3 regions of the Kitasatospora sp. NPDC034533 genome follow, and region 3 is predicted to be linked to each of the others. Evidence: riboswitches for the same ligand, from Rfam matches in the RefSeq annotation. Region 3 holds a riboswitch; each other region holds the start of a gene.
The links. A riboswitch is a leader RNA that binds a small molecule or an ion and turns the genes downstream of it on or off. The one in region 3 is predicted to bind cobalamin.

Region 1: linked by a shared signal. The riboswitch ahead of ACZ55U_RS23425 (cobalamin biosynthesis protein) and the one ahead of ACZ55U_RS28450 (CoA-acylating methylmalonate-semialdehyde dehydrogenase) in region 3 are both predicted to bind cobalamin.
Region 2: linked by a shared signal. The riboswitch ahead of metE (5-methyltetrahydropteroyltriglutamate--homocysteine S-methyltransferase) and the one ahead of ACZ55U_RS28450 (CoA-acylating methylmalonate-semialdehyde dehydrogenase) in region 3 are both predicted to bind cobalamin.

What each region holds. Positions count from the first base shown of each region.
Region 1 is NZ_JBVITE010000036.1:1,277-11,083, reverse strand. It holds gene ACZ55U_RS23440 (CDP-alcohol phosphatidyltransferase family protein) at 1-102, shown strand, start outside; gene ACZ55U_RS23435 (hypothetical protein) at 354-1,679, opposite strand; gene ACZ55U_RS23430 (alpha/beta hydrolase family protein) at 2,344-3,450, opposite strand; cobalamin riboswitch at 3,845-3,976, shown strand; gene ACZ55U_RS23425 (cobalamin biosynthesis protein) at 4,085-5,095, shown strand; gene ACZ55U_RS23420 (cobyric acid synthase) at 5,092-6,630, shown strand; gene ACZ55U_RS23415 (putative cobaltochelatase) at 6,731-8,917, shown strand; gene cobO (cob(I)yrinic acid a,c-diamide adenosyltransferase) at 8,923-9,528, shown strand; gene ACZ55U_RS23405 (cobyrinate a,c-diamide synthase) at 9,533-9,807, shown strand, end outside.
Region 2 is NZ_JBVITE010000103.1:1,929-11,735, reverse strand. It holds gene ACZ55U_RS37190 (aminotransferase class I/II-fold pyridoxal phosphate-dependent enzyme) at 1-4, opposite strand, end outside; gene ACZ55U_RS37185 (hemerythrin domain-containing protein) at 90-650, opposite strand; gene ACZ55U_RS37180 (plasmid stabilization protein) at 910-1,233, shown strand; gene gndA (NADP-dependent phosphogluconate dehydrogenase) at 1,324-2,778, opposite strand; gene ACZ55U_RS37170 (NAD(+)/NADH kinase) at 3,215-4,321, shown strand; gene ACZ55U_RS37165 (adenosylcobinamide amidohydrolase) at 4,513-5,277, opposite strand; gene metE (5-methyltetrahydropteroyltriglutamate--homocysteine S-methyltransferase) at 5,746-8,061, opposite strand; cobalamin riboswitch at 8,235-8,437, opposite strand; gene ACZ55U_RS37155 (acyl-CoA thioesterase) at 8,529-8,954, opposite strand; gene cobF (precorrin-6A synthase (deacetylating)) at 9,461-9,807, shown strand, end outside.
Region 3 is NZ_JBVITE010000050.1:56,871-66,677, forward strand. It holds gene ACZ55U_RS28440 (enoyl-CoA hydratase/isomerase family protein) at 1-856, opposite strand, end outside; gene ACZ55U_RS28445 (acyl-CoA dehydrogenase family protein) at 856-2,004, opposite strand; gene ACZ55U_RS28450 (CoA-acylating methylmalonate-semialdehyde dehydrogenase) at 2,001-3,500, opposite strand; cobalamin riboswitch at 3,710-3,882, opposite strand; gene ACZ55U_RS28455 (histidine-type phosphatase) at 4,354-5,724, shown strand; gene ACZ55U_RS28460 (ADP-ribosyltransferase) at 6,838-8,013, shown strand; gene ACZ55U_RS28465 (DUF6508 domain-containing protein) at 8,006-8,377, shown strand; gene ACZ55U_RS28470 (hypothetical protein) at 8,885-9,322, shown strand; gene ACZ55U_RS28475 (NUDIX hydrolase) at 9,756-9,807, opposite strand, start outside.

The DNA.
Region 1 (9,807 bases), on a different contig from region 3:
ATCACGCTCGCCGCGATGGCGCCGCTGCTGGTCATCCGCCGCAAGGTGGGGCAGAAGGTCGGCGACGTCCGTGCCCGCCGGGCGGAGTCGCGGATCGGCTGAGTCCCGCAATTGTCATAAAACTCAGGGCCCGGAACCTCTCGGTTCCGGGCCCTGACTCATGTGTGACGACCGGCGGACGCCACGGGGACGGGCGGTCGAGCGGTGCCCGGGCTGCGGGCGGTCGCGAGCGGTGCCCGGGCGGTCGGGGTCGCGAGCGGTCCCCAGGCGGTCGGGTGGCCGGGCGACGCCGGTGCGGGCGCCGGAGCCGGGCTCTCCGCGGACTCCGAACTTCCCCGCAATTGTCATAAAACTCAGGCGCCGCCCGTGTGCACGCTGAACGCCGAACGACGGGCCGCCCGGGCCACGCCCGGGTCCGGGTGCACGCTTGAGACCGCCGTCAGCACCGAGGCCGCCCGCGGGTGCCCGGACTGCCGGGCCCGGGCGAACAGCCGGACCGGATCGCCGGCCGAGGCTCCCTCGACATGGCCGACCAGGAGCTCCGTCTCCCCGTGGTCGAGCACCGCGGCCGCGGTGTCCACCCAGAGCCAGGCCGCGTCCACCGCGCCCAGCACGTCCGCCGGGGCGACGCCCTCGTCGGCGCGCTCCGCCAGCCACAGCAGTGCGTAGGGGCGCAGCACCGGTTCGTCCACCGCCGCGCGCACCGCCTGCTCGGCCGGGCCTCCGGCCACCCGCAGCGCCTCGAACGCCAGTCCGCGCACCAGTGCGTCGTCGCCCTGGGCGGCCTCCAGCAGCTCGCCCACCGCCCGGTCCGCCGGCCGGGCCGCGACCCAGGCGCGGAACTCGGCGCGGGCCGGGCCCGGCGAGTAGTCCGCACAGGCGTTCAGCAGCTCGTAGGCGCTCTGCTCGATGTGCCCGGCCGCCGTCTGGGCGACCGTGCAGATCTCCTCCAGTTTCGCCCGCACCGCCCAGTGGCCGAGCGGCGACAGCTCGGCGGCGTCGTTCCTGCGCGTCAGGGCGCCGACGGCCGCCAGGCCGTCCAGCATCCAGTCCAGGACGGCGGCCACGTCCGAGGGCGCGGCCGGGGTGTCGATCTGCGGCTCGCGGCAGGTCCCGCGGACGGCGGAGACGGCCGAGGCGGCGTGCGGCACCGGGGACAGTCCCGGCCCGCCGAGGCCGGCGCCGACCCGGCGCTCGTCCAGGCCTCGGCGCAGCAGTTCCAGCAGCTCGCTCTCGGCGACCGGCCCGTCGACCAGGTGGAGGAAGGAGAGCAGCTGCGGCGCCTGGTCCACGGCCTGCCCGGCCAGCACGGCGAACACACCGCGCAGGGCGGCGGGCGGCACGGGGGCGAGCAGGGTCCAGGCGTCGAACAGCGCCGACCAGCCGCGGATCACGGCCTCGTCGTCGTGCTCCCAGGCGTGCAGGCGCCAGCCGGGGCCGGCCCCGCCGTCCCGGGGCTCCACCAGGCCCACCAGCAGCGCCTGCCCCCACGCCTTGGCGGCGGCGCCGACCGTCATGGCCAGTGCCCGGCCCGCCGCGCGGGCGTCCTCGGGGAGCAGCTCGCCACGCTTGTCGACCTCGGCCAGTTCACCGGCCCAGCGGGCGATCCGGACGGCGTCCACCAGCATCCGGCGGGCCAGCGGTGCCAGCTCGGCAGGTGCCGGGAATCCCTCCGGCACGGGAACCCGGCCTCGCCCGGGAGCCGGAGCGGGTCCTCGTCGCCGGGGTACTCCGTTACGGGGGACACCCACCCCACCCGGCCTGCCACCGGCGGGCCGTTGGGCCGTTCCGGGGAGACGGGTCACCGTCGCACCGGTACCGATCGTCGGCGGGAGCGGGGCATCACGGTCGCGCGGGTTCCGAGACGTCACGTCGAGCAGTCTTCCCCTTGTACCGGCCTTCTGTCACATCCGGTTGTCCGTACGACCGGGCGACCGGCGGTGGCACCTCCGCAAGATCGGGCAACAACGGCAAACCGCCTGGCCGGAAACATGTGATCTGAGCATGCCACTTCGAATGCGCCGGTAGCCCAGAATGCTCGATCGGTCACGGTGGGTAGGGGTGGGGGCGTGGGCGCCGGGCACATTTTTACCCCTGGCGACAGGATGGTTTACCTCCGGGAAAACCGCTCCCGCGACTTCCGGCGAGGCTGTCCAGCCCGAATCCGGACGGATGCCGGGCGGACCGGGGGGATCTTTCCGCACGAGAAGTCGGCGGGTCCGACTTCTCGCGTCCGCACGGCGGAATGGGGAAACGTTCACGCACGGACGGGGGGAAGCCCGCCGGAAATTGCCGACGGGGCCCGGTCGAAACCGCCCGCGCCACCGGGGGGCGCGCATCTCCCTAAAGCAGCGGCGTGAGCCAGCGGCGGAGGAGTTCGGTGTAGTGGTCGGGGGCGGTGTTCCAGAGGGTGGCGTGGTCGGCGCCGGGAAAGGGCCGGAGGCTGACCAGGTCGTGGCGGACGGCCTCCAGTTTCTCGGCGGTGCGGAAGGGTGCGATCCGGTCCTCGGGACTGTGCAGCAGCAGGGTGGGGACGCGCAGGTCGGTGCCGTCGGCGATGCGTCCGAAGTCGGCGAGGTCGACGCCGGTGCGCCCTTCGGCCGCGAGGGCGCCGAGTTCGGCGGCGACGCCCCGGAAACCGGCCCGGGCGGCGTCCCGGCGGGCCGAGGCCGGGAGGTCGAGCACCGGCGAGTCGAGGACCAGGCCCCGGATCGCCTGCGACCAGGCCGAGCGGGCCGCCGTCTGGAGGACCATGGTCGCCCCGAGGGACCAGCCGTAGAGGATCACCTTGCCCGCACCGCTGTCCAGCGCCAGCCGCACCGCCGACTCGACGTCGCGCCACTCGGTCTCGCCGAAGTGGCTCAGTCCGTCCGGGGAGGCGGGGGCGCCGCGGTCGCCGCGGTAGGTGACGGAGAGGACGGGCAGGCCGAGCCGGTGGAGGAGGGGGAGCACCGGGAGGGTCTGCCCGCGGTCGGCTTCCGGGCCGTGCACCAGGATCACCCAGGTGCCGCGCTTGCCGTCGAGCCGCCAGGCGGGCAGGGCACCGAGCTCGCCGTCGGCGGCGGTCTCGGTGAAGGCGAGGCCGAGCGCCTCGGTCGGGTCGCCGAGCAGGACCCGGGGCGTGAAGCGGACCTCGGTGCCGGGGGTGAGGGTGCCGCGGTCGGCGCGGACCAGCCGCCGGGTGACGCCCTGTTCGTCGCTGTGCAGGATCTCCTCGACGACCGCGTGTCCGCCGTCCCCCCACTCGACCGCCCAGCGGCCGCGGCGCAGGCTCTCCGGGCCGGGGGTGAAGGTGATCCGGCCGGGGGCCAGCTCCCGCACCAGGACCGGGCCGGACTCCCGGAGGGCGGTCACCGGACGGACCATCCGTTCGGAGGCCCGACGACCGACCACCAGCACGGCTGCCCCGACCGCGGCGGCCGCCACGACGGCGGCGGTTCCCCAACGCATCTCGCTCCCCTGTTCTTTTGCTCTGCTCTGAGGCCCACGGATCTCCGACGCCCACGGCTCTGTTGCTCGCGTGCCCACGGATCTGTCGCCCACGCACCGGACGGTGTCCGTGCACCAGTTCACCGGCGCGCCGCCCACCCGGCCACCGGACTGAGCCGTTCGGGTCACACGGGCGCCGGCCCCGCGCCGTCGAGGGTGCCGGAGGAGCCCGGAGGAGCCCGGAGGAGACGTGAGGCGGCCGGGAGACGACGGAAGGAGACGGAGACGACAGGTGTAGTGGCGGCGATCCCACAAGCCGTCAGCCGGGCCCGCGTGTGACCAACCCCTCCGTGACCTCGGTTGACTCCCGGTTCGGGCCCGTGATGGGATCCTGGGGCCAAACGGAGGCATGGAGAGGAAGCCGGTGGAAGTCCGGCGCGGTCCCGCCACTGTCACCGGGGAGCACGCTCGGAACATCGCCACGGCGGGCCGTCGAACGGCCGCTGGAAGGCTCCGGGGGTGCGTCTGACCCGGAAGCCAGGAGACTCTCGCCCCCGTCACGTCGATCCAGGGCGCGGACCCTGAGTGAGGACACGCACGCGATGCAGGCTGCCCCGCCCTGCCGGACTCCGAGCTGCCTTCCGCCGTGCGGCCGATGACCCCTCCGCCGCCGCCTCCGTCCACGCAGCGCGCGTCCACGCCGCGCCCGTCCGCCCGTGCCGCCGCCTACGCGCTCGGCGCCCTCGTGGGCTACGCCGCCGACGCCCGCTTCGGCGACCCGCGCCGCGGTCACCCGGTGGCCGCCTTCGGCAGCGCCGCGACCCGCCTGGAACGGCGGCTGTGGCGGGACGACCGGGCCGCCGGCGCCGGCTACACGGCGCTGTGCGTGGGGGCGGTCGCGGCGGGCGCGCTCGCCCTGGACCGCACCGCGGGCCGGCGCCCGCTGGGCCGGGCGGCGCTGGCGGCGGCCGCGACCTGGACGGTGCTGGGCGGCACCTCGCTGACCCGGGAGGCGCGCACCATCGGCCGCTCGCTGGCAGCGGGCGACCTCGCGGCGGCCCGGGAGCGGCTGCCGCACCTGTGCGGACGGGACCCGAGCGCCCTGGACGGGCAGCAGATCGCCCGGGCGGTGGTCGAGTCGGTGGCCGAGAACACCGCCGACGCCGTGGTGAACGCGCTGACCTGGGGCGCCCTGGCCGGCACGCCCGGCCTGCTGGCCTTCCGCGCCGTGAACACCCTGGACGCCATGGTGGGCCACCGCTCGCCGCGCCACGCCCGCTTCGGCTGGGCCTCGGCCCGGCTGGACGACCTGGCGGGCTGGCCGGGCGCCCGGCTGACGGCGCTGCTGACGGTGGCCGCCGCGCCCGCGCCCCGGACGGCCTGGCGGGTCTGGCGGCGGGACGGCTCCGCGCACCCGAGCCCGAACGCGGGCCAGGCGGAGGCGGCGTTCGCCGGCGCGGTGGGCGTCCGGCTGGGCGGGACCCTCCGGTACGGCGAGCGGGTGGAGCACCGGCCGGTCCTGGGCGAGGAGTTGCGGCCGGTGACGGTGGACGACATCGAGCGCGCCTGCGCGCTCTCCCGGCGGGTGGGCGCGCTGGCGCTGGGTACCACGGTCGCGGGGCACGTGCTGCTGCGCGCGCTCCTGGGGAAGAGGGGAAGGGCATGACGAACGCGCTGCTGGTCGCGGGGACGACCTCGGACGCGGGCAAGAGCGTGGTGACGGCCGGGATCTGCCGTTGGCTCGCCCGCCAGGGCGTGCGGGTCGCGCCGTTCAAGGCGCAGAACATGTCGCTCAACTCCTTCGTCACCGCCGACGGCGCGGAGATCGGCCGTGCCCAGGCGATGCAGGCGCAGGCCGCCCGGGTGGAGCCGGAGGCGGCGATGAACCCGGTGCTGCTCAAGCCGGGCGCGGACGGCCGCAGCCAGGTGGTGCTGCTGGGCAGGCCGGTCGCCGAGGTGGGCGCGCTGGACTACCGCGAGCGCAAGCCCGTCCTGCTGGAGCGCGCCCTGGAGTGCCTGGCCGACCTGCGCCGCCGCTTCGACGTCGTGGTCTGCGAGGGCGCGGGCTCGCCGGCCGAGATCAACCTGCGCGACCGCGACATCGCCAACATGGGTCTGGCCACCGCCGCCGCCCTGCCGGTGGTGGTGGTCGGCGACATCGACCGCGGCGGGGTGTTCGCGGCGATGTACGGGACGCTGGCGCTGCTGTCCGCCGAGGACCAGCGGCACGTGGCGGGCTGGTTCGTCAACAAGTTCCGCGGCGACGCGCGGCTGCTCGCGCCCGGGCTGGAGATGCTGCACGAGCTGACCGGACGTCCGGTGCTGGGCACCCTGCCGATGCTGCCGGGGCTCTGGCTGGACGCCGAGGACTCGCTGGACCTGTCCACCGTCGTCGACCGGACGGACGGTCGCGGGCCGCTCGGCGCCGACGTCCTGCGGGTGACGGTGGTGCGCTTCCCCCGGCTGTCCAACTTCACCGACCTGGACGCGCTCGCCCAGGAGCCCGGCGTGCTGGTGCGCTGGGCGACCAGGCCGGAGGAGCTGGCCGACGCCGACCTGGTGGTGCTGCCCGGCACCCGGGCCACCGTCGCGGACCTCGCCTGGCTGCGCGAGCGCGGCCTGGAGCCGGCCCTGAAGGCACGGGCGGCGGCCGGGCTGCCGATCCTCGGCGTCTGCGGCGGCTACCAGATGCTGGCGCGCTCGATCGTGGACGAGGTCGAGTCGAAGGCGGGCGCGGTCGAGGGGCTCGCGCTGCTGCCGACCCGGGTCCGCTTCGGCGTGGGGAAGGTGCTGGCCCGGCCGGTCGGCGAGGCGTTCGGGCAGCGCGTCGAGGGCTACGAGATCCACCACGGGGTGGTGTCGGTCGACGGCGGCGAGGGGTTCTTCTCCGACGGCGCGGGGCGGCACCTGGACGGCTGCCGGCTGGGCCCGGTGTGGGGCACCACCTGGCACGGCGCGCTGGAGAACGACGGGTTCCGGCGCGAACTCCTGCGCGAGGTGGCGGAGTCGGCCGGGCGGGCGTTCGTCCCGGCGCCGGACACCTCCTTCGCCGCCGCGCGCGAGGCCCGGCTGGACCGGCTGGGCGACCTGATCGAGGAGCACGCCGACACGGACGCGCTGTGGAAGCTGATCGAGGGCGGGGTGCCGGCGGCCGGATCGCTGCCGTTCGTCCCGCCCGGTACCGCCGGGAGGGACGCATGAGCCGGGTTCGGCCGCAGGGCAGGGTACGAGCGCAGGACCGGGTACGACCGCAGGGCCGGGTACGAGCGCAGGACCGGACACGACAGGAGTGGGGTACGGCATGAGTGACGTCCGCTATCCGTTCACCGCGATCGTCGGCATGGCCGACCTGCGGCTCGGGCTGCTGCTGAACGCGGTCTCCCCGGCCGTGGGCGGCGTGCTGGTGCGCGGCGAGAAGGGCACCGCGAAGTCGACCATGGTGCGCGCGCTGGCCGGACTGCTGCCGGACATCGCCGTGATCGACGGCTGCCGCTTCGCCTGCGACCCGGCCGCGCCCGACCCGCAGTGCCCGGACGGGCCGCACGACGCCGCCACGAGCCACCAACGGCCCTCCCAGCTGGTCGAGTTGCCGGTCGGGGTGGCCGAGGACCGGATCGTCGGCTCGCTCGACCTGGAGCGGGCGCTGGCCGAGGGCGTCAAGGCGTACGAGCCCGGGCTGCTCGCCAAGGCGCACCGCGGCGTGCTCTACATCGACGAGGTGAACCTGCTCCAGGACCACGTGGTGGACCTGCTGCTGGACGCCGCCGCGATGGGCCGCTCCTACGTCGAGCGCGAGGGCGTCTCGGTGCGCCACGCGGCCCGGTTCCTGCTGGTCGGCACGATGAACCCGGAGGAGGGCGAGCTGCGGCCGCAGCTGCTCGACCGGTTCGGCCTGACCGTCGAGATCGCCGCCACCCGGGACCCGGCCGAGCGCGCCGAGGTGGTCCGGCGCCGGCTCGCGTACGACGCGGACCCGGCCTCGTTCGCCGCCAGGTTCGCGGAGGACGAGCGGGCACTCGCCGAACGCATCACCGCCGCACGGGAGTTGCTGCCCAAGGTCGAGCTGACCGAAGTGGCGCTCCGTCAGATCACTGCCGTGTGCGCCGCGTTCGAGGTGGACGGGCTGCGCGCGGACATCGTGATGGCCCGCACGGCCGTCGCGCTGGCCGCCTGGGACGGTCGTGCCGAGGTGCTGGAGGAGGACGTCCGCAAGGCCGCCCAGCTGGCGCTGCCGCACCGGCGCCGCCGCAACCCCTTCGACGCGCCGGGGCTGGACGAGGAGCAGCTGGACCGGACGCTGGAGGGACACGCCGGGCAGGACGACCCGGAGCCCGAGGACGACGGGCCCGGCCCGGACGGCGACGGCGACGGCGACGGCGACGGACCGGAGGGTGGTCCGGACGGTAGCGGGCCCGACGGCGGCCCCGACGGCGGTGGCGCGCCCGAGCCCTCCGACGGTCCGCACGCGGAGGCCGCCCCGGACACCGCCCCGCAAGCCCCGGGCTCCCCGGACTCCGGGGAGCCCGGGCAGCAGCCCGTACCGGCCCAGCACCCGGCCCCCGCGAAGGAGTCGGCGCCGGTCGCGGCCGCGGACCCGTACCGGACCCGGCTGTTCACCGTGCGGGGCACCGGTCACGGCGCCCAGGGGCGCCGCTCCCCCGCCGAGACCACCGGCGGGCACACCATCCGCGCCCGCCGCCCGCAGGGCGCGCTCGGCCGGCTGCACCTGACCGCGACCCTCCAGGCCGCCGCACCGCACCAGGCGGCGCGCGGGCGCAGCGGGCGGGCGCTGGTGCTGCACACGGACGACTTCCGCGAACAGGTGCGTCAGGGACGGGAGTCCAACCTGGTGCTGTTCGTGGTGGACGCCTCCGGTTCGATGGCGGCCCGGCAGCGGATGACCGCCGTCAAGGGCGCGGTGCTGTCGCTGCTGATGGACGCCTACCAGCGCCGCGACAAGATCGGCATGATCACCTTCCGGGCCGCGGGCGCCGAGCTGGCGCTGCCGCCCACGTCCTCGGTGGAGGTCGGCGCGGCCCGGCTGGAGTCGCTGCCCACCGGCGGGCGGACGCCGCTGGCCGAGGGCCTGCTGCGGGCGCACGAGGTGCTGCGGGTCGAGCGGCTGCGGGACCCGAACCGGCGCCCGCTGCTGGTGGTGGTGACCGACGGCCGGGCCACCGGCGGGCCGGACGCGCTCGCCCGGTCGCAGCGCGCGGCGGCGCTGTTCGCGGCGCAGGGCACCGCGAGCGTGGTGCTGGACTGCGAGTCCGGGCCGGTCCGCCTGGGCCTGGCCCGTACGCTGGCCGGGCTGCTCGGCGGCACCGCCGTCAGCCTGGACGAGCTGCGCGCCGAGGGCGTCGCCTCGCTCGTCCGCGAGAGCCGCTCCGGGGCTCGCTCCCCGCACGGCTCCGCGAACCGCTCCGCGCACGGCTCCGGGAGCCGCTCCGGGGGCCGTACGACCACCACTTCGATGCGAAAGGCGGCCTGACCGACATGCCCAAGGGAGTCCCCGAGAGCGTCCCCGACGACGGCCTGACGACCCGTCAGCGCCGCACGCTGCCGATCACCGCCGTGCACACCGGCCCGGGCAAGGGCAAGTCCACCGCCGCGTTCGGCATGGCGCTGCGGGCCTGGAACCAGGGCTGGCCGGTCGGGGTGTTCCAGTTCGTGAAGTCCGCCAAGTGGAAGGTGGGCGAGGAGAACGCGCTGCGCGTGCTCGGCGCCTCCGGCGAGGGCGGCACCGTCGACTGGCACAAGATGGGCTCCGGCTGGTCCTGGATCCAGCGCTCCGCCGAGCAGGAGATGTCCAGCGAGGAGGCGGCCAAGGAGGGCTGGGAGCAGGTCAAGCGGGACCTCGCGGCCGAGACCTACCGCTTCTACGTGCTCGACGAGTTCACCTACCCGATGCACTGGGGGTGGATCGACCCGGACGAGGTGGTGGCCGTGCTCAGGGACCGCCCGGGCAGCCAGCACGTGGTCATCACCGGGCGGTACGCGCCCGAGGCGCTGACCGGGTTCGCCGACCTGGTCACCGAGATGACCAAGGTCAAGCACCCCATGGACGCGGGCCGCAAGGGCCAGCGCGGTATCGAGTGGTAGGCCGTTGAGCACCGTCCCCCGCCTCGTCGTCGCCGCGCCCTCCTCGGGCGCCGGCAAGACCACCGTCGCCACCGGCCTGATCGCGGCGCTCACCGCGCGCGGACTGGCGGTGTCGCCGCACAAGGTCGGCCCCGACTACATCGACCCGGGCTACCACGCGCTCGCCTCCGGCCGCCCTGGCCGCAACCTGGACGCCTTCCTGTGCGGGCCGGAGCGGGTCGCGCCGCTGTTCCTGCACGGCGCGGCGGGGGCGGACGTCGCGGTGGTCGAGGGGGTCAT
Region 2 (9,807 bases), on a different contig from region 3:
CCATGCCCGCGCGTCTGCCCTGCGGCCGCGACGGGAAACGGGCGGCCGCCCCGGGAGGACCGGGGTGGCCGCCCCGGGCCTCCCGGGGGTCAGGACCTGCCACGCCCCGTGACGAAGTCGCGCGCCCGGTCGACCAGCCCCGCACCGGGCGCGAGGAGCTTGTTCGCCGGCGGAGTGTCCGGAGCCGACGGGTGCGGGCGGGTCGGCGCCAGCTTCTTCGCCGTGCGCACCTTGTCCCCGAGGGAATCCAGGTCCGCCGCGGAGCAGGCACCGGCCAGCGCGGGGAACAGGTTCCGCTCCTCGTCGGCCACGTGCTGCTTGACCTCGGACACCACCTGCTCGACCAGCCGGTCGAACCGGGCGTCGGTGGCCTCCATGCCCTCCAGTTCCTTGAGGAGCCGTTCGACCGCGGCGTGGTCGGCGACCTCCTTGTCCGCCAGCGCCCCGCCACCGGGGACGTGCTCGCGCACCGCCGGGTAGAGGTACTCCTCCTCGGCCACCGAGTGCCGCACCAGCTCGATCGTGAACTCGTCCACGACCTTCCGGCGCCGCTCGTCGCCCGGGGGCAGCGCCTGGATCCTGTCGAACAGTTCCTCCACCTCGCGGTGATCGGCCGTCAGTTCCGCGATCACGTTTCCACCGTGGCCCATGGTTCCCACACCTTCCTCTTCCTCGGACGGGTCCGGCACCGACCGGGTGCCGGCGGGACACCGCGCGACTGCCCTGGCCCCGCGCCGTGAAACGGGGGTCCACGCCCCGGGCGGCGAGCACGTCGAGCGCGGCGGCCCCGGTGATCCACGTGATCCACGAGACCGGTGACCCACGCGATACCGGCAGCCAGACGGATCGAAGCCCGCGATCGGGGTAGGCGCCCGTACGTCCCCACCGGACGAGATCGAGGAGGAAGCCATGCCCGCCGGTTCGAGCAAGAAGCGCGAACGCCAGTACGAGCACATCAAGGACAGCGCCCTGGACCGCGGCGAGAGCGAGAAGCGGGCCAAGGAGATCGCCGCCCGCACCGTGAACAAGGAACGGGCCCGGCACGGCGAGTCGAAGACCGCCAGCCGCTCCTCGACCCACGACATGTCCTCCTCCCGGCGCGGCGGACTGCGCTCCCACTCCGGAGCCCAGGGGCCGACCAGGGAGCAGCTCTACAACGAGGCCAAGCAGCGCAACATCCACGGCCGCTCGAAGATGAACAAGGAGCAGCTCGCCGACGCGCTCGGCCGCTGACCGCCGCCGGCGCCCGCCCCGCCTCCACGCTCGGAGGGGCGGATGCGTCGGAGCACCGCCACCGGTGCCGCGTGGCCTCTCTTCCGGGGCCTACGCGGCGCCGGTGTCCGTGCGGACCTCGGGGCGGCCGGGCTCGGCCCAGCGCGTGTGGTAAGTGCCCTCTCGGTCGGTGCGGTGGTAGGTGTGCGCGCCGAAGAAGTCGCGCTGGCCCTGGATCAGCGCGGCGGGCAGGCGTTCGCTGCGCAGGGTGTCGTAGGAGGCCAGCGCGGCGGAGAACGCCGGGACGGGGATGCCGTGCTGGACCGCGCTCGCGACCACGGTGCGCCAGGCCGCCTGGGCGTCGGTGATCTCGGTCGCGAACCGCTCCTCGGCGAGCAGGCTGACCAGGCCGGGATCGGCGGCGTGGGCCGCGCGGATCCGGTCCAGGAAGGCCGCGCGGATGATGCAGCCGCCGCGCCAGATCTTCGCCACCGCTCCCAGGTCGATGTCCCAGCCGTACTCGGCCGCGGCGTCGCGGATCATCGTCCAGCCCTGGTCGTAGGCGACGACCTTCGAGGCGTAGAGGGCCTGCTCGACGTCCCGGGTGAAGCGCTCGGCCTCGTGCGGGCGCAGCTCCTGCGGCGTGCCGCCGGACAGCGGCCGGTAGGCCTCGCGCAGTTCGGTCCGGGCGGAGGACACCCGGGCGAAGGTGGCCTGGGCGATGGCGGTGACCGGGGAGCCGAGGTCGAGGGCGGTCTGCACGGTCCAGCGCCCGGTGCCCTTCTGCTCCGCGGCGTCCCGGACGACGTCCACGAAGGGCCCGCCGGTGGCGGCGTCGGTGTGGGCGAGGACCTCGGACGTGATCTCGATCAGGTAGGAGTCGAGGCGTCCCTTGTTCCAGTGGCGGAAGATCTCGGCGATCTCGGCGGGGCCGTAGCCGCCGATCTGCCGCAGGAGGTGGTAGGCCTCGGCGATGAGCTGCATGTCGGCGTACTCGATGCCGTTGTGCACCATCTTCACGAAGTGGCCGGCCCCGTCGGTGCCGATGTGGGTGCAGCAGGGCTCGCCGTCGACGTGGGCGCTGATCCTCTCCAGCATCGGGCCGAGGACGCGGTAGGACTCGGCGGAGCCGCCGGGCATGATCGACGGCCCGTTCAGCGCGCCCTCCTCCCCGCCGGAGACGCCGCTGCCGACGAAGTGGATGCCGCGTTCGCGCAGCGCCCGCTCGCGGCGGCGGGTGTCGGCGAAGTGCGCGTTGCCGCCGTCGATGATCATGTCGCCCGGCTCCAGCAGCGCGGCGAACTCCTCGATCACCTCGTCGGTGGCCGAGCCGGCCTTCACCATGATCAGCAGCCGGCGTGGCCGCTCCAGCGCGGCCACGAAGTCCTGCGGCGACTCCGTGGGGACGAACGAGCCCTCGTGACCGAACTCCTCGATCAGCGCCCTGGTGCGCCCCGGGGTGCGGTTGTGCACGGCGACCGTGTAGCCGTTGCGGGCGAAGTTCCGGGCCAGGTTGCGGCCCATCACCGCCAGCCCCGTCACGCCGATCTGTGCGGATGCCTCCATGGCGGCTGCTTCCTCTCTCGGGGGGTTCCGGCCGACTCGGGCCTCCGGAAGGACCGGGGCCCGCGGCGGTCTCGGGGATCGGGCCGGCCCGGTCTCCGGCGGGCCCGCGTCGCTGACGGGCCCGCGTCGCCGACGGGCCCGGGGGTCCGGCGGTCTCGGGAGCCTGGCGGTCTCGGGGACCGGGCGGGCCCGTGGCCTGGAACCTCGCCCGCGAGTCGGTGGCGCGGGCCACTCGGGCCGGTCGGCTCGGTGCGCCGTGGGCTGCCGGATCCAGGATCGCCACCGGGGACCGGGGCCGCGCGGGGGGTTGGCCCACCCGGGCGTTTCCGGGCGGCGTGCTCGGAGGCCCGGCCGGGAGGCACCCGGCGAGTCGCCGGGCCTCACGGCCGGAGCGCATCCTGGAGGGGACCCCACCCCTTGCCGAGGAGGACACGCCATGGCGGTCGAGCGCGTCGGTCTCGTCGTCCACAAGGGGCGCCCCGAAGCCGTGCGGGCCTCCCGTTCGGTGCGTTCCTGGTGCGACGACCACCGCGTCCGGTGCACCGAGATCGACGTGTGGAACGCGGACGGGCCACGGCGCGGCGCCCGGGAGGAGATGGCCGCGGCCGGGGACCCGGACCTCATCGTCGCGCTGGGCGGCGACGGGACCTTCCTGCGCGGCGCGCGGCTGGCGGCGCCGCACGGCGCCCTGCTGCTGGGCATCGACTTCGGGCACGTCGGCTTCCTCACCGAGGTGCCCGCGCACGACGTGCTCCAGGCCCTGGAGGCCGTCCGGGAGTCCCGCGTCAGCGTCGAGGAACGGATGCTGGTGACGATGCGCGCCTCCCGTCCGCTCCGGCTTCCCGAGGAGTCCGGTCCGCCGTCGCCGTACGCCCGCCGCCCGCCGCTGCCCGCGCCGCAGGTGCGTTCCGGCTGCGAGGCCGGGGGCGGCTGGGGGGTGGCCCTGGACGTGCTCGGGCTGAACGAGGTGGTGGTGGAGAAGTTCTCCCGGGACGGCAGGGTCGCCGCGGCGGTCTACTTCGCGGGGAGGCTGCTCGCCTCCTACGCCGGCGACGCGCTACTGGTGGCGACGCCGACCGGATCGACCGCCTACAGCTTCGCCGCGGGCGGGCCGGTGGTCTCGCCCCGGGCGGAGGTCCTCGTCTTCACCCCCGTCGCGGCGCACATGGTCTTCAGGCGCTCCGTCCTGGCCGCACCGGACGAGCCGATCGCCATGCGGCTGCTGCCGCACTCGGGCCCGGCGGCGGTCAGCGTGGACGGCCAGCTCCGCGGCGTCCTGGAGCCCGGCGACTGGGTCGGCGTCTACGCGGCACCGACCCGGCTGCGGGCGGTGCGCCTGGGGCCGATCGACTTCTACGGCCGGCTGAGGCAGCGGATGCGGCTGACGGACGCGCCCGCCGCCGCCTCCGCCGCGGCCGAGGTCCCCTCGACCTGGCCGCTCACGGCACCGCCGCCGCACGACCTGGAGCACCTGAACCTGCCCACCCTGGAACCCGGCCGCCACCGTCCCCGCCTCGTGCACCGGACCGACGACGGCGCCTGATGCGCGCTGCCGTCGGGGTGGGGCACGGCGCCGGGGGTGTTCACCGGGCCTCCTGGTGCGGACGGCCGGATGCCGCCCGTGCCGCCCCACTCCCTGGCGAGCGGCCCCCGGACGGCTGTCCGGGGCTTCGCCCGGGACCAAGCTCAAGGACCTCGACGGCTCGGCCGTGCGGGGTCCGACGGCCGGCTGGGTCAGCCCGTGACCACCCGGGCCGCGGCGTCGGGCAGCGCCCCGCGCACGTCCGCGACGCGACAGCCCGCCACCGTCGCCGGGTGCTCCTGCGGCGGCCCCTCGGCCCGGCGCACGCGGTCGAGTTCGGCGCCCTCGCGCACGGCCCGGTAGACGGCGCGGGCCAGCCGGGAGCCCCAGACCGAGCGCGGGCCGCCGAACGGGTCTGCGGGGACGCCCGGGGAGGCGGCGCGGACGGCCACGCAGACCGCGTCGGACGGGGTGCCCGAGCAGTCGTAGCCGGCGTCCAGCAGCGCCTGGACCTTGGCCTCGGTCGCGGTGGCGAGCAGGTTGACCAGGCCGGCGTCCTCGATGGCGGCCGGTACCACGGCCAGGGTGTTGATCGTCCCGGGCCGGTACGCGACCGCCTGCGCGACGGGGTCGGCCGCCCAGAGCGCGACCCCGATCCCGGCGGTGACCAGCGCGGTGACGCCGCCGTCCTCGGCCCGGGTGCAGTCGTCCACCTCGGCCGCCGTCATCAGCCCCACGCCCGGGCCCACCAGCCCCTGCGCGGCGGCCAGTTCGGCCAGGTGCGCGGCCGGGTCCAGCCCCGAGTAGCCCGGGCGCACCTGGGCGTTGAGCACCCAGGCGCGCTCCCCGAGCCCGCCGCCGAGCACCGCGCTGCTCACCATCCGCCAGCCGGGCCCGGCCCGCCACACCAGCAGGTGGCGGCAGGCGCCGTCCTCCGTCCGCGCGGCCCGCCCGACCCGCACCCCGACCTCGTTCACGACCACTCCCCCTCCACCGGGTACGGCGCCCCGGTGCGCCGGTCCGGATCGGCCTCCGGCCACTCCCCGCCGACGGCCGGGCCCGCTCGCTGTACGCCGTCCGCCCGTGGTTCGCCCGGCGCGACGCCCTGGGCGTGGACCGGGCGGTGCGTGTGGCGCACCCGACGCGGCTCGGCGTGGGCGTGGGGCTTTCGTCCGGCCGGGCGGCCCATGGTGCGCTCGGGTTCCTTCCGGCTCGCCTGCGGTGCCGACCGCTCCGGACGGCGGTTGCGAAGGTATCACCCGGGCTGGCTCCCACGATTCGCAGGTTCGCGGCGGGCGGATGGCGGGATTCCGTGGCGGGCCACGGGCGGTGCCCGGTCGTCGTCCCGCCCCGGCCTCGTCACCCACCCACCGGGAGCGCGGGTCGCCGGGGCGGGCGCGCCGTGATCCCGCCGCGCCCGCCCCGCTCCCGTCAGCCGGCCTCCGTCAGCCGGCCAGCTCCTCGCGCAGCGCCCGGGCCGCGCCGACCAGGCTGTCCAGCGAGGCCCGGGTCTCCGGCCAGCCGCGGGTCTTCAGTCCGCAGTCCGGGTTGACCCAGAGCCGCTCCGCCGGGATCGCGGCCAGGCCCGCGCGCAGCAGCGAGACCACCTCCTCGGTGCCGGGCACGCGCGGGGAGTGGATGTCCCAGACGCCGGGGCCCACCTCGCGCGGGTAGCCGGCCTCGGCCAGCTCACCGGCGACCTCCATGTGCGAGCGGGTCGCCTCCAGGGAGATGACGTCGGCGTCGAGTTCGTCGATCGCCGTCATGACGGCGCCGAACTCGGCGTAGCACATGTGGGTGTGGATCTGGGTGTCCGCGCGCACGCCCGAGGTGGCCAGCCGGAAGGCCTCGGTGGCCCAGTCCAGGTACGCCGGGCGGGCGGCGGCGCGCAGCGGGAGGGTCTCGCGCAGCGCCGGCTCGTCCACCTGGATCACGGCCGCGCCCGCCGCCTCCAGGTCGGTGACCTCGTCGCGCAGGGCCAGCGCCACCTGCCGGGCGGTGTCGGCGAGCGGCTGGTCGTCGCGGACGAAGGACCAGGCGAGCATGGTGACCGGGCCGGTCAGCATGCCCTTGACCGGGCGGCCGGTCAGGCCCTGGGCGAAGCGGAACCACTCGGTGGTCATCGGGCGCGGGCGGGAGACGTCCCCGGCGAGGACCGGCGGGCGCACGTAGCGGGTGCCGTAGGACTGCACCCAGCCGTGCCGGGTGGCCAGGTAGCCGGTGAGCTGCTCGGCGAAGTACTGGACCATGTCGTTGCGTTCGGGCTCGCCGTGCACCAGGACGTCCAGGCCGGTCTTCTCCTGGTAGGCGATGACCTCGCGGACCTCGGCCTCCATCCGCTCCCGGTAGGCCGCCTCGTCGATCCTCCCGGCGTTCAAGTCGGCGCGGGCGGCGCGCAGTTCGGTGGTCTGCGGGAAGGATCCGATGGTGGTGGTCGGCAGCAGCGGCAGGCCGAGCCGGGCGTGCTGGGCCTCGGCCCGCCGCGCGTACGGCTGGGCGCGGCGGGTGTCCTGGGCACCCACGGCGGCGGCCCGGGCGCGCACCGCCGGGTCGCGGGTGATCGGGGAGTTGGCGCGGGACGCGAGGTCGGCGCGGTTGGCGGCGAGTTCGGCCGTGACGGTGCCGGTGCCCTCGCGCAGGGCGCGGGCGAGCAGTGCGGCCTCCCGGGCCTTCTGCCTGGCGAAGGCCAGCCAGCGCGCGATCTGCGGGTCGACGTCGCGCTCGGCGGCGGCGTCGATCGGCACGTGCAGCAGCGAGCAGGACGGCGCCACGTCGACGGTGCCGGCGAGGCCCAGCAGGGTGGCCAGGGTCGCGAGGGACTTCTCCAGGTCGTTGATCCAGACGTTGCGCCCGTCGACCACCCCCGCCACCAGCCGCTTGCCGGGCAGCCCGCCCACGGCGGCGAGGTCCTCCAGGTTCGCGGCGGCGGGTCCGGTGAAGTCCAGCGCCAGGCCTTCGACCGGGGCCTTGGCGAGGACGGGCAGGGCGTCGCCGAGCCGGTCGAAGTAGCTCGCGACCAGCAGTTTCGGCCGCTCGGTGAGGGCGCCCAGCTCACGGTAGGCGCGGGCGGCACCGTTCAGCTCGGCCGGGGTGCGGTCCTGCACCAGCGCGGGCTCGTCCAGCTGCGTCCACTCGGCACCGGCCTCCTGCAGTGCGGCGAGCAGTTCCGCGTAGACCGGCAGCAGCCGGTCCAGCAGGGTGATCGGCTGGAAGTCGGCCGCCACGCCGGGGGCGGGCTTGGCCAGCAGCAGGTAGGTCACCGGGCCGAGCAGCACCGGCCGGGCGGCGTGGCCGAGCGCGAGGGCCTCCCTGAGCTCGCCGACCGCCTTGGCCGGGTTCGCGACGAACACCGTGTCCGGTCCCAACTCCGGCACCAGGTAGTGGTAGTTGGTGTCGAACCACTTGGTCATCTCCAGCGGTGCGACGTCCTGGTTGCCACGCGCCATCGCGAAGTAACCGTCCAGCGGGTCGGCGTCGACGGCCTCCCGGTGCCGCGCCGGGATCGCGCCGAGCGCCACGGTGGTGTCCAGCACGTGGTCGTAGAGGGAGAAGTCGCCGGTCGGCACCTCCGCCACTCCGGCCTCGGCGAGCTGCGCCCAGTTCGTCCGGCGCAGTTCGGCGGCGGTGGCCAGCAGTGCCCCGGCCGTGACCGCGCCCTTCCAGTACCCCTCGATCGCCCTCTTCAGTTCCCGGTCGCGGCCCTGCCGGGGGTAGCCGTACGCGGTGGCCACGGACTCCGCGGCTGCGGACTTAGATGTCAAGGGACTCTCCTTCGCGAGCCTGAATCCTCAAGTACCCGGTGACGGCACGAGGACGCGAAGGGAGGACGGACCGGGCGGACAACCCGCGCCCGTGCGCGGCTCCGCCTGGTATGGTCGCCGACCCGCCCACGAGGTCACCGGATGGCCGCACGCGAACGGTCGCGCACGGGCAGTGGCAGGTCTTCGGACTCGCGGGCACGTCCGCCCGTGGAGGGCGGACACCTACTGGCCGTCGCTTCCCAGACCCGTCCCGGGCCCAGTGCGTATGACGGCGGTCGTTCCCACTCACCGCTGCGGGGCAGTCCCGGACTGGCCAGTCGAATGGCGTCACCGGGTTCCCTCTTGCGACGCCCCGCCTGGCGGACGGGGCGAACCAGCTGCGCCGCCAGCTTAGGGGCAGAACGCCGCCGCCGGAGCGGAAATCTCGAAACGGCGCCCGCATAGTGGGACACCGGAGCCGCGATCGGCTACTCGGCCCCGCCCTCCGGGGTCAGCTCCGGTACGGGGTGGGGCTTGCCCTCCGAGTCGACCGCCACGAAGACCAGCTGCGCCGTCGCCACCCTGGTGACGGGCCCGGCGAGGTTCCAGCGCTCCGAGGTCACCACCACCGACACGTCCATCGAGGTGCGCCCGGCGCGGCCGACCCGGGCGCGGACGGTGAGGAGGTCCCCCGCCTTGACGGGCGCCAGGAACGACATCTCCCGCACCGAGACGGTGACGGCGGGGACGCCGGCGTGCCGGCCCGCGGCGGCGGCCGCCGCGTCGTCGATCAGCTTCATCATCACGCCGCCGTGCACCGTCCCGTAGAGGTTGGTGTCGTGGTCGCTCATGATGTGGGCGAGGGTGACGGCCGAGTCGGCCGGGGTGCGGGAGAGCACGGAGGGACTGGTCACAGCGACGGCCCGCCCGTCATGGCGCCGTGGGAATCGTGGTCGGCGTTCCGCTGCACGGAACCCTCCTTCGTGAAGTCGAACACCCCGGGCACGCCGAGGAGCGGGCAGTCGTCCGTACACGGACTCACCCGCACCATCAGCCCGCACCCGGGGACGTGGTGGGACCGCGGGCCACCACGGCACGCGGGCAGCGGCAGGTCTTCGGACCCGTGGGCACGCCCTCCCGGCCGAACCGGGACGGGCCCCTAGCGGCCGCCGCGCCCCGGCGCCGTTGCCGTTGCCGGGCCGGTGCACAGGGCGGCGGTCGTTCCCGCTCGCCGCTGCGGGGCGGTCCCGGACTCCCACCGGGTTGCCTCGTGACGACGCCCCGCCTGGCGGGCGGGGCGAACCAGCTGCCCCGCCAGCTTACGTCCATCCGCGCAGCTCACGGCCACCGCCCACCCCTTCGGTCGGTCCACGCACGACCCCCGGGCCCGCAGGCGGGGGCGGACGGCAGAATGTCCCCCATGCGGCACATCTTCGTCATCGGCATCGGCGCGGGCGACCCCGACCACCTCACCCTGCAAGCGGTCAAGGCGCTCGGCCGCACCGACGTCTTCTTCGTCCTCGACAAGAGCAAGGAGCGGCAGGACCTGGTCCGGCTGCGCCGCCGGATGCTGGCCGACCACGGCCGGCCGGGGCACCGCGTGGTCGAGGTCCCAGACGCGGAGCGCGACCGCACCGCCCCCGCGTACGCGACCGCCGTGGACGACTGGCGCGCCCGCCGCGCCGACCTCGTCGAGCGGCTGGTCGCCGAGCACCTCGGCCCGGACGAGCGCGGCGCGTTCCTGGTCTGGGGCGACCCGGCCCTCTA
Region 3 (9,807 bases):
CCTCCAGCGGTCCGAGGGCCCGGGCCCGGCGCAGGGCCGCCAGCGTGGCCTTCACGGCGGTCGGGGAGTTGGCGGCGATCCGGTCGGCCGCCTCCTTGGCCTCGGCTTCGCTGCTGCTGTCGAGCCGGTCGAGGATCTCCTCGACGGTGCCGGCCGCGTAGCAGGCGTCGATCCACGTCCGCCGTGCGTCCAGCACGCCGGGCGGCGCGGGCCGGACGTGCCGTTCGAGGGCGCCGTGTACGGGCAGCTCGGCCAGGTCGTCGAGCAGGGCGGGCAGCCGCTCGGCGGGGACGAAGTGGTCGGCGAGACCGCACAGCAGCGCGTCACCGGCCCCGACGGCCCCGGCGGTCAGGGCGAGGTGGGTGCCCAGCTCGCCCGGCGCCAGGGCGAGCAGGTAGGTGCCGCCCACGTCCGGGACGAAGCCGATGCCGGCCTCCGGCATGGCGATGCGGGTGGTCTCGGTGACGATCCGGACGCTGCCGTGGGCGGAGACGCCGACCCCGCCGCCCATCACGATCCCGTTCATCACGGCGACGTAGGGCTTGGGGTAGCGGGCGATCCGGGCGTTGAGGCGGTACTCGTCGCGCCAGAACTCCTCGACGGCGCCCGGGTCGCCGCCGGTGGCGGCGCGGTGGATGGCGACGATGTCGCCGCCCGCGCAGAACGCCCGCTCCCCCGCGCCGCTGACCACGACGGTTTCCACCCGGTCGTCGGCCTCCCAGGCGTCCAGCGCCTCGGCGATCGCGCGGACCATGCCGTGGGTGAGGGCGTTCAGGGCCGTGGGGCGGTTGAGGACGATCAGGCCCGCCCTGCCCTCGCGCTGGACGAGGACCTCGTCGGCGGTGTGCTCGGCCATCACGCGGCTCCGGTCAGGCCGCGGGCGACGATGACGCGCATGATCTCGTTGGTCCCTTCAAGGATCTGGTGCACCCGCAGGTCGCGGACGGTCTTCTCGATTCCGTACTCGGCCAGGTAGCCGTAGCCGCCGTGGAGTTGCAGCGCGGCGTTGGCGACCTCGAAGCCGGTGTCGGTGGCGAGGCGTTTGGCCATCGCGCACAGCTGCGGCGCCCGCGGGTCACCCCGGTCCAGCGCGGCCGCCGCCCGCCACAGCAGCGAGCGGGCCGCCTCCAACCCCGTCGCCATGTCGGCGAGCCGGAACTGCAGCGCCTGGGCGTGCAGGAGGCGGGTGCCGAAGGCCTCTCGGTCCGCCAGGTGGCGGGTGGCGCGCTCCAGCGCCTCCTGGGCGCCGCCGAGCGAGCAGGCGGCGATGCCGAGCCGGCCGCCGTTGAGCCCGTTCATGGCGATCCGGAAGCCCTCGCCCTCGGCCCCGAGGAGCCGGTCGGCGGGCAGCCGGACGCCGTCCAGCAGCACCTGGCGGGTGGGCTGGGCGTTCCAGCCCATCTTCTTCTCGTTCGGCCCGAACGAGACGCCGGCGTCGTCCCGTTCGACGACGAACGCGGAGATCCCGCTCGCCCCGGGCCCGCCGGTGCGCGCCATCACCACGTAGACCCGGGCCGCACCAGCGCCGGAGATGAACTGCTTGACGCCGTCCAGCACCCAGTGCTCCCCGTCCCGGCGGGCCCGGGTGGCCAGCGCGGCGGCATCCGAGCCCGCGCCCGGCTCGGTCAGGCAGTAGCTGCCCAGGTGCTCGGCCGAGCACAGCCCGGGCAGCCACCGGGAGCGCTGGGCCCGACTGCCGTACCGGTCGACCATCCAGGCGACCATGTTGTGGATGGACAGGTAGGCGGCGATGGAGGGGCAGCCCGTCGCCAGGGCCTCGAAGACGGCCACCCCGTCGGCGCGGGTGAGTCCGGATCCGCCCGAGCCCTCGCGCACGTACACGCCCGCGAGGCCGACGTCGGCGGCCTTGCGCAGCACGTCCACCGGGAAGTGCCTGGCCTGGTCCCACGCGACGGCGTTCGGGGCGAGGTGCTCACGGGCGAAGGCCAGGGTCGTCTCCGCGATGGCGCGCTGGTCGTCGGTGAGGTCGTGCATGGCGCTCATCCCATCGTCGGCATGGTGAAGCTCGCGCCCTCCTTGACCCCGGAGGGCCAGCGCGAGGTGACGGTGCGGGTGCGGGTGTAGAAGCGGATCGCGTCCGGCCCGTGCTGGTTGAGGTCGCCGAAGGCGGAGCGCTTCCAGCCGCCGAAGGTGTGGTAGGCGATCGGCACCGGGATCGGGACGTTGACCCCGACCATGCCGGTGTTCACCCGGCGGGCGAAGTCCCGGGCGGTGTCGCCGTCCCGGGTGTAGATGGCCACGCCGTTGCCGAACTCGTGCTCGCTGGGCAGCCGCAGCGCCTCCTCGTAGTCGGCGGCACGCACGACCGTGAGGACGGGGCCGAAGATCTCCTCCCGGTAGATCCGCATGTCCGGCGTCACCCGGTCGAACAGGGAGGCGCCGAGGAAGTAGCCGTCCTCGTGGCCCTCAAGACGGAAGCCACGCCCGTCCACGACGAGTTCGGCCCCCTCCGCCACCCCGGCGTCCAGGTGGCCGCGAACCCGGGCGAGCGCGTCGGCACCGACCAGTGGGCCGAAGTCCGCCGCCGCGTCGTCCGAGCGCCCGACCTTCAGCGAGGCGATCCGCTCGACCAGCTTGGCCACCAGGGCGTCCGCGGTCGCCTCCCCCACCGGGACGGCCACCGAGATCGCCATGCAGCGCTCGCCGGCCGAGCCGTACCCGGCGCCGACCAGCGCGTCCGCCGCCTGGTCGAGGTCGGCGTCCGGCATCACGATCAGGTGGTTCTTCGCGCCGCCGAAGCACTGCGCCCGCTTCCCGTGCGCGGCGGCGGTGGCGTACACGTACTGCGCGATCGGCGTCGACCCGACGAAGCCGACCGCCTGTACCCGCGGGTCCTCCAGCAGGGTGTCCACGGCCTCCTTGCCGCCGTTGACCACGTTGAACACGCCCGGCGGAAGCCCCGCCTCCAGGAACAGCTCGGCCAGGCGCAGCGGCACCGAGGGGCACCGCTCGGACGGCTTGAGGACGAAGGCGTTCCCGCAGGCCAGCGCCGGTGCGGCCTTCCACAGCGGGATCATCGCCGGGAAGTTGAACGGGGTGATGCCGGCGACCACGCCCAGCGGCTGGCGCATCGAGTACACGTCGATGCCGGTGCCGGCGTTGTCGGAGAACTCGCCCTTCAGCAGGTGCGGGATCCCGGCGGCGAACTCCACCACCTCCAGGCCGCGCTGGAGGTCGCCGTGGGCGTCGGCCACGGTCTTGCCGTGCTCCGAGGACAGCAGTCGGGCCAGTTCGTCCTTCTCCTGGTCGACCAGCTGGAGGAAGCGCAGCAGCACCCGCGCCCGCCGCTGCGGGTTCCAGGCCGCCCAGGCCGGCTGGGCCTGGGCCGCGTCGGCGATCACCGCCTCGACCTCGGCCCGACTCGCCAGCGGCACCCGGGCCTGCACCCGGCCGGTGTTGGGGTCGTACACGTCGCCGAAGCGACCGGAGGCGCCGGCGACGGGCTTGCCGCCGACGTAGTGGGTCAGTTCGCGGACCATCGGTTCCTTCTCTCGACAAGGGTGGGAGAGGAGGAATGGAGGCCGTCGCCCGTCGACGGGCGCACAGTGGTGCGCGCTCGGTGCGGGCAGGACGGCGGTCGAACGGAGCGTCAGGGTATGGGCGCCCCGGCAGCCGTCGGCACGGGACAACCAGGAGCAGCGGAACGGATGCAGCCCGGAGCCATGCGTGTCGTCTCCATCCTCGTGGAAAACACGGATCACCCGCGGCCGGTATCCTGACTCCCGGATCACCGCACGCCCTCTGGCCTTCCCGGCTGGCTGCCAGTGGCCTTCGTCTGCGAGGACGGACTCCCCGGTCACAGTGGCGGGACCGTGCCGGACTCACACCGGCTTCCCTGACACCGCGGACCTGTCATCGACCATATAGTTGGACGTCCTAGTAAGTCCAGAGGGCCTACCCGCGCGCCGCATCATCGCGCCCCACGGCTGTTGACCCGTCCGCCACGGCGGGCAGCGGTCCACCCGCGAACGCGACCGCCCGATCCGCCTCGAACCCGGCGGCAGCACAGGGCCATTCCCGTCCCCCCGTGTTCAGGCCCGCCTGCCCTTCCCCCGGGGCTACTCGGCGGCCCGACGCGCCGGCGCCGAGTGCGGGCGGGCCCCCGGCGCCCCCGCCGCGCGTCGTTCCGGCGGCGGGCCGGGGCGAAGCAGCGCGGCCGCGGGCAGCGGGCGCGCCGGCCGTGGTGGCGGTCCGGCGACACCGCCCGGGCGGTCACCGTTCAGCTCCCCTTCACCCCGGGTAGGGCCCGGCGCCGGTGGGACTTCCCCGGGTCGTGCGACTGTTCGCTCCGCCACACGCGACCGGTGGAACGAACGAACCCGAAGGACCGCCTTGAACCGCACCGCTCCCCTCTCGGCCGTCATGGCCGTCACCCTCGCCGCCGGTGTGCTCTGCACCGCGGGAACCGCGTCCGCCGGGGACTGGTCCGGTGCCCGGTACACCGACCAGGGCCTCTACGGAACGAAGACCCCGTACGCGCCGCAGGAGAAGGCGAGCAAGTACCAGAAGCCGCCCAAGGGCTTCAGCCCGGTCTTCACCGAGAACGTCGCCCGTCACGGCTCGCGTGCCATGTCGGACGGCGATGACGGCGAGGCGGTGCTCGCCGTCCTGCGCACGGCGCAGCAACAGGACGCCCTCACCGACCTCGGCGAGGACCTGGCCCCGCAGGTCCAGTCACTCCTCGACGCCGCCAAGGCCCTCGGCTACGGCAGCCTCTCCGCGCGCGGCGCCCAGGAGCACCGGCAGACCGCCCTGCGCATGGAGCAGCGTCTGCCGTCGCTGTTCGGCAAGATCGCCGCGGAGCACGAGCCCATCGTCGTCGAGACCTCGGGCGTCGCGCGCGCCGTGGCGAGCGCCGACGCCTTCACCGGCGGACTGGCTGCCGGAGATCCGGCGCTGGCCGGCCTGATCAAGCCCCCCGTCACGGACAAGAACCTGCTGTACTTCCACAAGCAGCCGCAGAACGCCGACTACCAGGCCTACCTGAAGACCGACCCGGACCTCTCGGCCGTCCTGGCCACGATCGACGGCGACCCCCGTACGGCGGAGGCGGCGCACCGCGTCGTCTCGCGCCTGTTCCGCCCCGCCTTCGTCTCGGCGCTGCCCGCCGCCGGTCAGGTCTCCTTCGCGCGTTCGCTCTACCAGCTCTTCGCCGCGGCTCCCGACCTGAGCGTCGAGGCTCCGAACGTCGATCTCACCCGGTTCCTCGCCCCGCGCGACGCCCAGTGGTTCGCCTACCTCGACGACGCGGAGGACTTCTACCAGAAGGGCCCCGCCTTCAGCGGCCGCACGATCACCTACAAGATGGCCGGCGTCCTCCTCGACGACCTCCTCGCCCAGGCCGAGGCCAAGGCCGCCGGCACCAGCGACAACGGCGCGGTCCTGCGCTTCACCCACGCCGAGGAGATCGAACCGCTCGCGGCCCTCATGGGCCTGCCCGGCAGCACCGAACCCGCCGAGCCCGGACAGCCGTACAGCTACCGGAACAACCCGTGGCGCGGCGCGGACGTCGCCCCGATGGCCGCGAACATCCAGTGGGACCTGTACGCGAACACGCCCACCGACGGCAAGCCCGCCACCCACCTGGTCCGGATGCTCTACAACGAGAAGGAAACCGCCTTCAAGCCCTCCTGCACGCCGGTGGCCAAGAACAGTCACTTCTACGACCTCGACGAGCTCAGGCGCTGCCTCACCCACGGCTGACCGCGCCACGCGCCCGCCGAGCCACTCCCAGGGAGAGCGGCTCGGCGGTCGCGGTTCTCGTGGCGGATCGGTTCCGCCAGGTGTCCGTCAGGGGACCCTGCCGGTGGCGGGGACGCACGGGTGGACGTCGTTCTCCTTGACCACGTGGACCGGGGCGCGCCCGGGCGCACGGTCCGGATCGCCCTGAGCGCGGCCGGGGTGGTCGCGGTGCCCTCTCGGCACCGGGGGACGCCCCACTCGTCGAACGCCAACGTGCGGTCGGGGAAGCGGTCTTCCTTCCAGGTGTTGATGCTCGGAAAGGTGACGCCACATCGGGCGAGCAGGCAGCGCAGGACCTCGCGGCCGATGCGGATCACCGGACCGCGCAAGCGCCGCAGGGACGCGAGTGGTTCGCGTATCGCCCAGCGGGTGAAGGGCTGTCCCAGCCTGACGGTCGGGTGGCGGCCGTCTGGACGACGAAGTCCTCGTCGTCAGGACTGAGAAGGCGGGGACGGCCTCCCTCCCATCGGGGGTCCAGACAGGCCGACCGGTTCGGGCCCTGCGCCGCCAACCCGGCGAACGTTCCCGGTCGGAGCACTCGGTGGATCCCGTCCTCACGGCCGAGACGCGAGAGGCCCACGACACCTTTGCGGTTCGTGGCCGTTCGGCCGTTCCATGACGGGCGCGCCACCGGCCGCCGACGCCGCGGTGCTACGCCGTTCGAGTGGTCGGTCAGGTGACTCCGCACCGTGCACGGATCGGTGGTGGTGACGGGACCGGACTGCACCGCAGATCGACCCCGGTGACGCCGAGTGAGTGCCAGCCGGGGTCCTCGGCCGGCACGCGGTCCCGCTTCGTGCGCACCGAAGCGGCCCGGCCCTGGCCGCCCGTCCCTCTTCGCGCCTACGGTGGAAGTCCAGGGCCCGCCCATACCCGTGCTGTGCCGGAGATGTCCGGTATCGCGGCCCATGTCCGCCCCGCAGCGGCGATGCCGCCCAGGGCGGGTCCCAGACATCCACAGGCGAGGCAATCATGGAGTGAACCGCCCCTGACCTGTCACGACCGCCACGCGCCGACCGCCGGAGAGGTGCCTTCCTCCTTGGCGGGCCCCGAACAGTTCAAGGTGGACCAACCATGCCCCTGACCAAGATCGACAGTATCAAGGTCGACCATCCCGACACGGACGAGCGCACAGTCCAGTTCCTGTGGGGGGACCTGACGAAACTGGCGTCGGACGACGCCGTCGACGTCCTCGTCGTCTCCTGCCGGCCCGACGACTACGCCCCGACGGAGGGAAGCCTGGTGGGCGCGCTCGCCAAGGCGGGCGTCTCCGTCGAAGCCCTGGCGAAGGACAAGGCCAAGGACTACCGGCCCCTGTTGCCCTGCTGGATCTCGAAACCGGTGGCGGCCCTCGGGATCCACTTCGAGCGGATCCTGGTCTTCGAACCGAAGGACTGGGACGTCAACGCCGGGAACCCGACCCGGGCGATCTTCCAGGCGCTCGCCTGTTTCTATCCCACCGAAACGGTGCGCGTCGCCACGCCGCTGGTGTGCACCGGAGTGCGCAAGGCGGACTCGAAGGAGGTGCTGTCGGCGCTCACCTGGGCGGCGGCGCACTACGCCTCGTCGAACACCACCAAGGTGTCCACCGTGAAGATCGTGGCGCTGCCCGAGGAAGTCGGCGACCGACTGACCCCCACGTTCACCGATATCAAGAACAACTACGACAACGTGTTCGATCTCAAGCTGCCCGCCGACTACGACGTGTACGTCAAGAAGGCGAAGGCGAAGATCGACAGCATCAAGCTCCCACCCTCGGTGACCTATCGGCAGGCCGTGGCGGTCTGCATCTACACGACCAACTACTACAAAGCCATCAACTCCGTGCTGTACCGGAAGAAGCCGACCGACCCGGAGTACCGCCAGTTGCTGCCGCTCATCGAGGCCATCGACTCCGGCCTGCGGAACCTGAGGCTCCACACCGGGGCGACCTTCCGCGGTGACAACATGAAGCCGGATCGCCTGGCCAAGCACCAGGTGGGTGCGAAGCTCCTCAACACCTCGTACACGAGCACGAGCAAGGAGCGGGAGATCGCCAAGAAGTTCGCCAAGAACGCCCTGCTCGACTTCCACGGCCAGACGGGCGCGGAGGTGTGGGACTACTCGGAGTTCCCCACCGAGCAGGAGGTGCTGTTCCCGCGCGACCTCACCTACCAGGTGGACACCCGCACGGAGAAGCCGAAGGACTTCTGGAACTTCACCGTCCACGAGATCCTGACCAACTGGTGCGGAGGTTCGGACAATGCCTGAGCTGACACAGGAAGCGGCCCGCGAGATCATCGCGCTCTACCGCCCCACGCCGCAGGTCGCCGAAGCGCCCGCCCAACTGCCCCTGGGCCTGGCCCCCGTCGAGCACTTCGCCGTGGTGGCCGCAGCCCGCGGCCTCGTCGAGGAGGGCTTCGACTGGAAGAACTGGGCTCCGTACCAGGACGGCCGAATCTCCGATCCGGCGTTCATCGCCGCGGCCGACGCCGACACGCTCCGCCGGATCGCCACGGCGCACCTTCGGATCGACCGCTTCGTCGGCGGTCACCTCGAACGGATCGAGGAGGACGGAACCCTGGGCAGGGTCGTCAGCCGTCTCCAGACGCTGGTGGACACCGGCGCGCTGTAGGCGCGCACGGCACCGGGCGCCGGCCGGCCCTCAGGGCTCATCGAGGGCCGGCCGGCGCCACCCCGTGGCCTCCCCTCCGGACAGGAGGGTGACCTTCGCGTCCTTCGACAGGTACGCCCCAGAAGGGCTTCGCGCTGGTCGATCTTGTGGTTGATCGGTACCAGGCCTGTGGGAAAGTCTTGTCCAGGAAAAGTCCGGGGCCGCTGGCCGAAGCACCACAGGAAGCCGGGCAGAAGGGGGCCGAGTTACAGCGGCGGATCGACCGACGCTTCCTGAAGAGGGACGCCCGCGCCGCGCGGCGGACCGGAGGACACCGCGGACGAGCTCGTACCGGCACACCGGGCTCAGCCGTCCGAGTACTGCCGGGCATACCGCCGGGCCCGTCCCGGGAACGAGTGAAGGCCCCCGAGCGGATGTCCCCGGGCAACGGCCCCACGCCGGGCGCCGCTCTCCTGCCGGCGGGTCACCGGGCGCCGCCCGTACCGCCGTATGAACGGAAGGCCTCCCATGCGCAGCCGTGTCCTCTCCCTCCTGTCCGCTGTCCCGGTGACGGTGGCACTGACCCTGCTGGGCGCAGCCGTCCCGGCACAGGCCGCCACTCACGAACCCGTCGCACCGGCCCCCGCCTCCGCCGCACCGGCCCCTGCCTCCGCCGGACCGACCGCGGCCAACGGCTCGTTCGTGCTCGGTGTCCAGGGCTGTAGTTGGTGGGGCTGCGACTACGTGACCTACTTCAGCCTGGAGAACCCCGAGGGATGCCATGCCCTCCCGCCCGCTCCCACGGGGAAGTTCCTCACCAACTGGACAGAGTGGTACAACGGCACCGACGAGAAGGCTTACCTGTACAAGAACAACACGTGCGGAGGCCAGCCCGACGCCATCCTGGACCAGAAGTCCACCATCGAGCTCCAGGACGCCCCGTACCGCTCGGTCCTGTTCCGCTGAGCCTGACCGCCCACCCGCTTCCTCCGACCAGCCGGCCCCAGCTCTCCGAGGACCAGCGCACCGCCCGTCAACGAGCAGGCCGCCGGCGAGATCGCCCGGACCACCGGGTTTCAGCCCGAGGAGATCTCGGCCGGCTACATCGCCAAGCTCACCCCCTTCCGGAACGCCGGATGACCGCGGCGGCGCCCGCCGACAACCACACGGCACGGCAGCACAGGCGAGGCACAACGCTGTCGTCGCGGATGGCGGCCCGGCGGGCGCCGCCGCACTCACCTTGGCCCGGGCAGGCCGTACACGGGCGATTCCCGCCAACTCCACGGCATCCGGCTGTCATCCGCGTGGGTTGTGCGGAAGGTCCTGGACCCCGCCGGGCAGGGGTCCTCGACCGTTGACCGGCTCGCGAAGCGGCTGGCCGAGTCCGGCGGTGCCTGAGTCAGCCGAGGTACGGGCCTTCCTCCTTGCGGAAGCCGTGGTCGAGTCGGAGT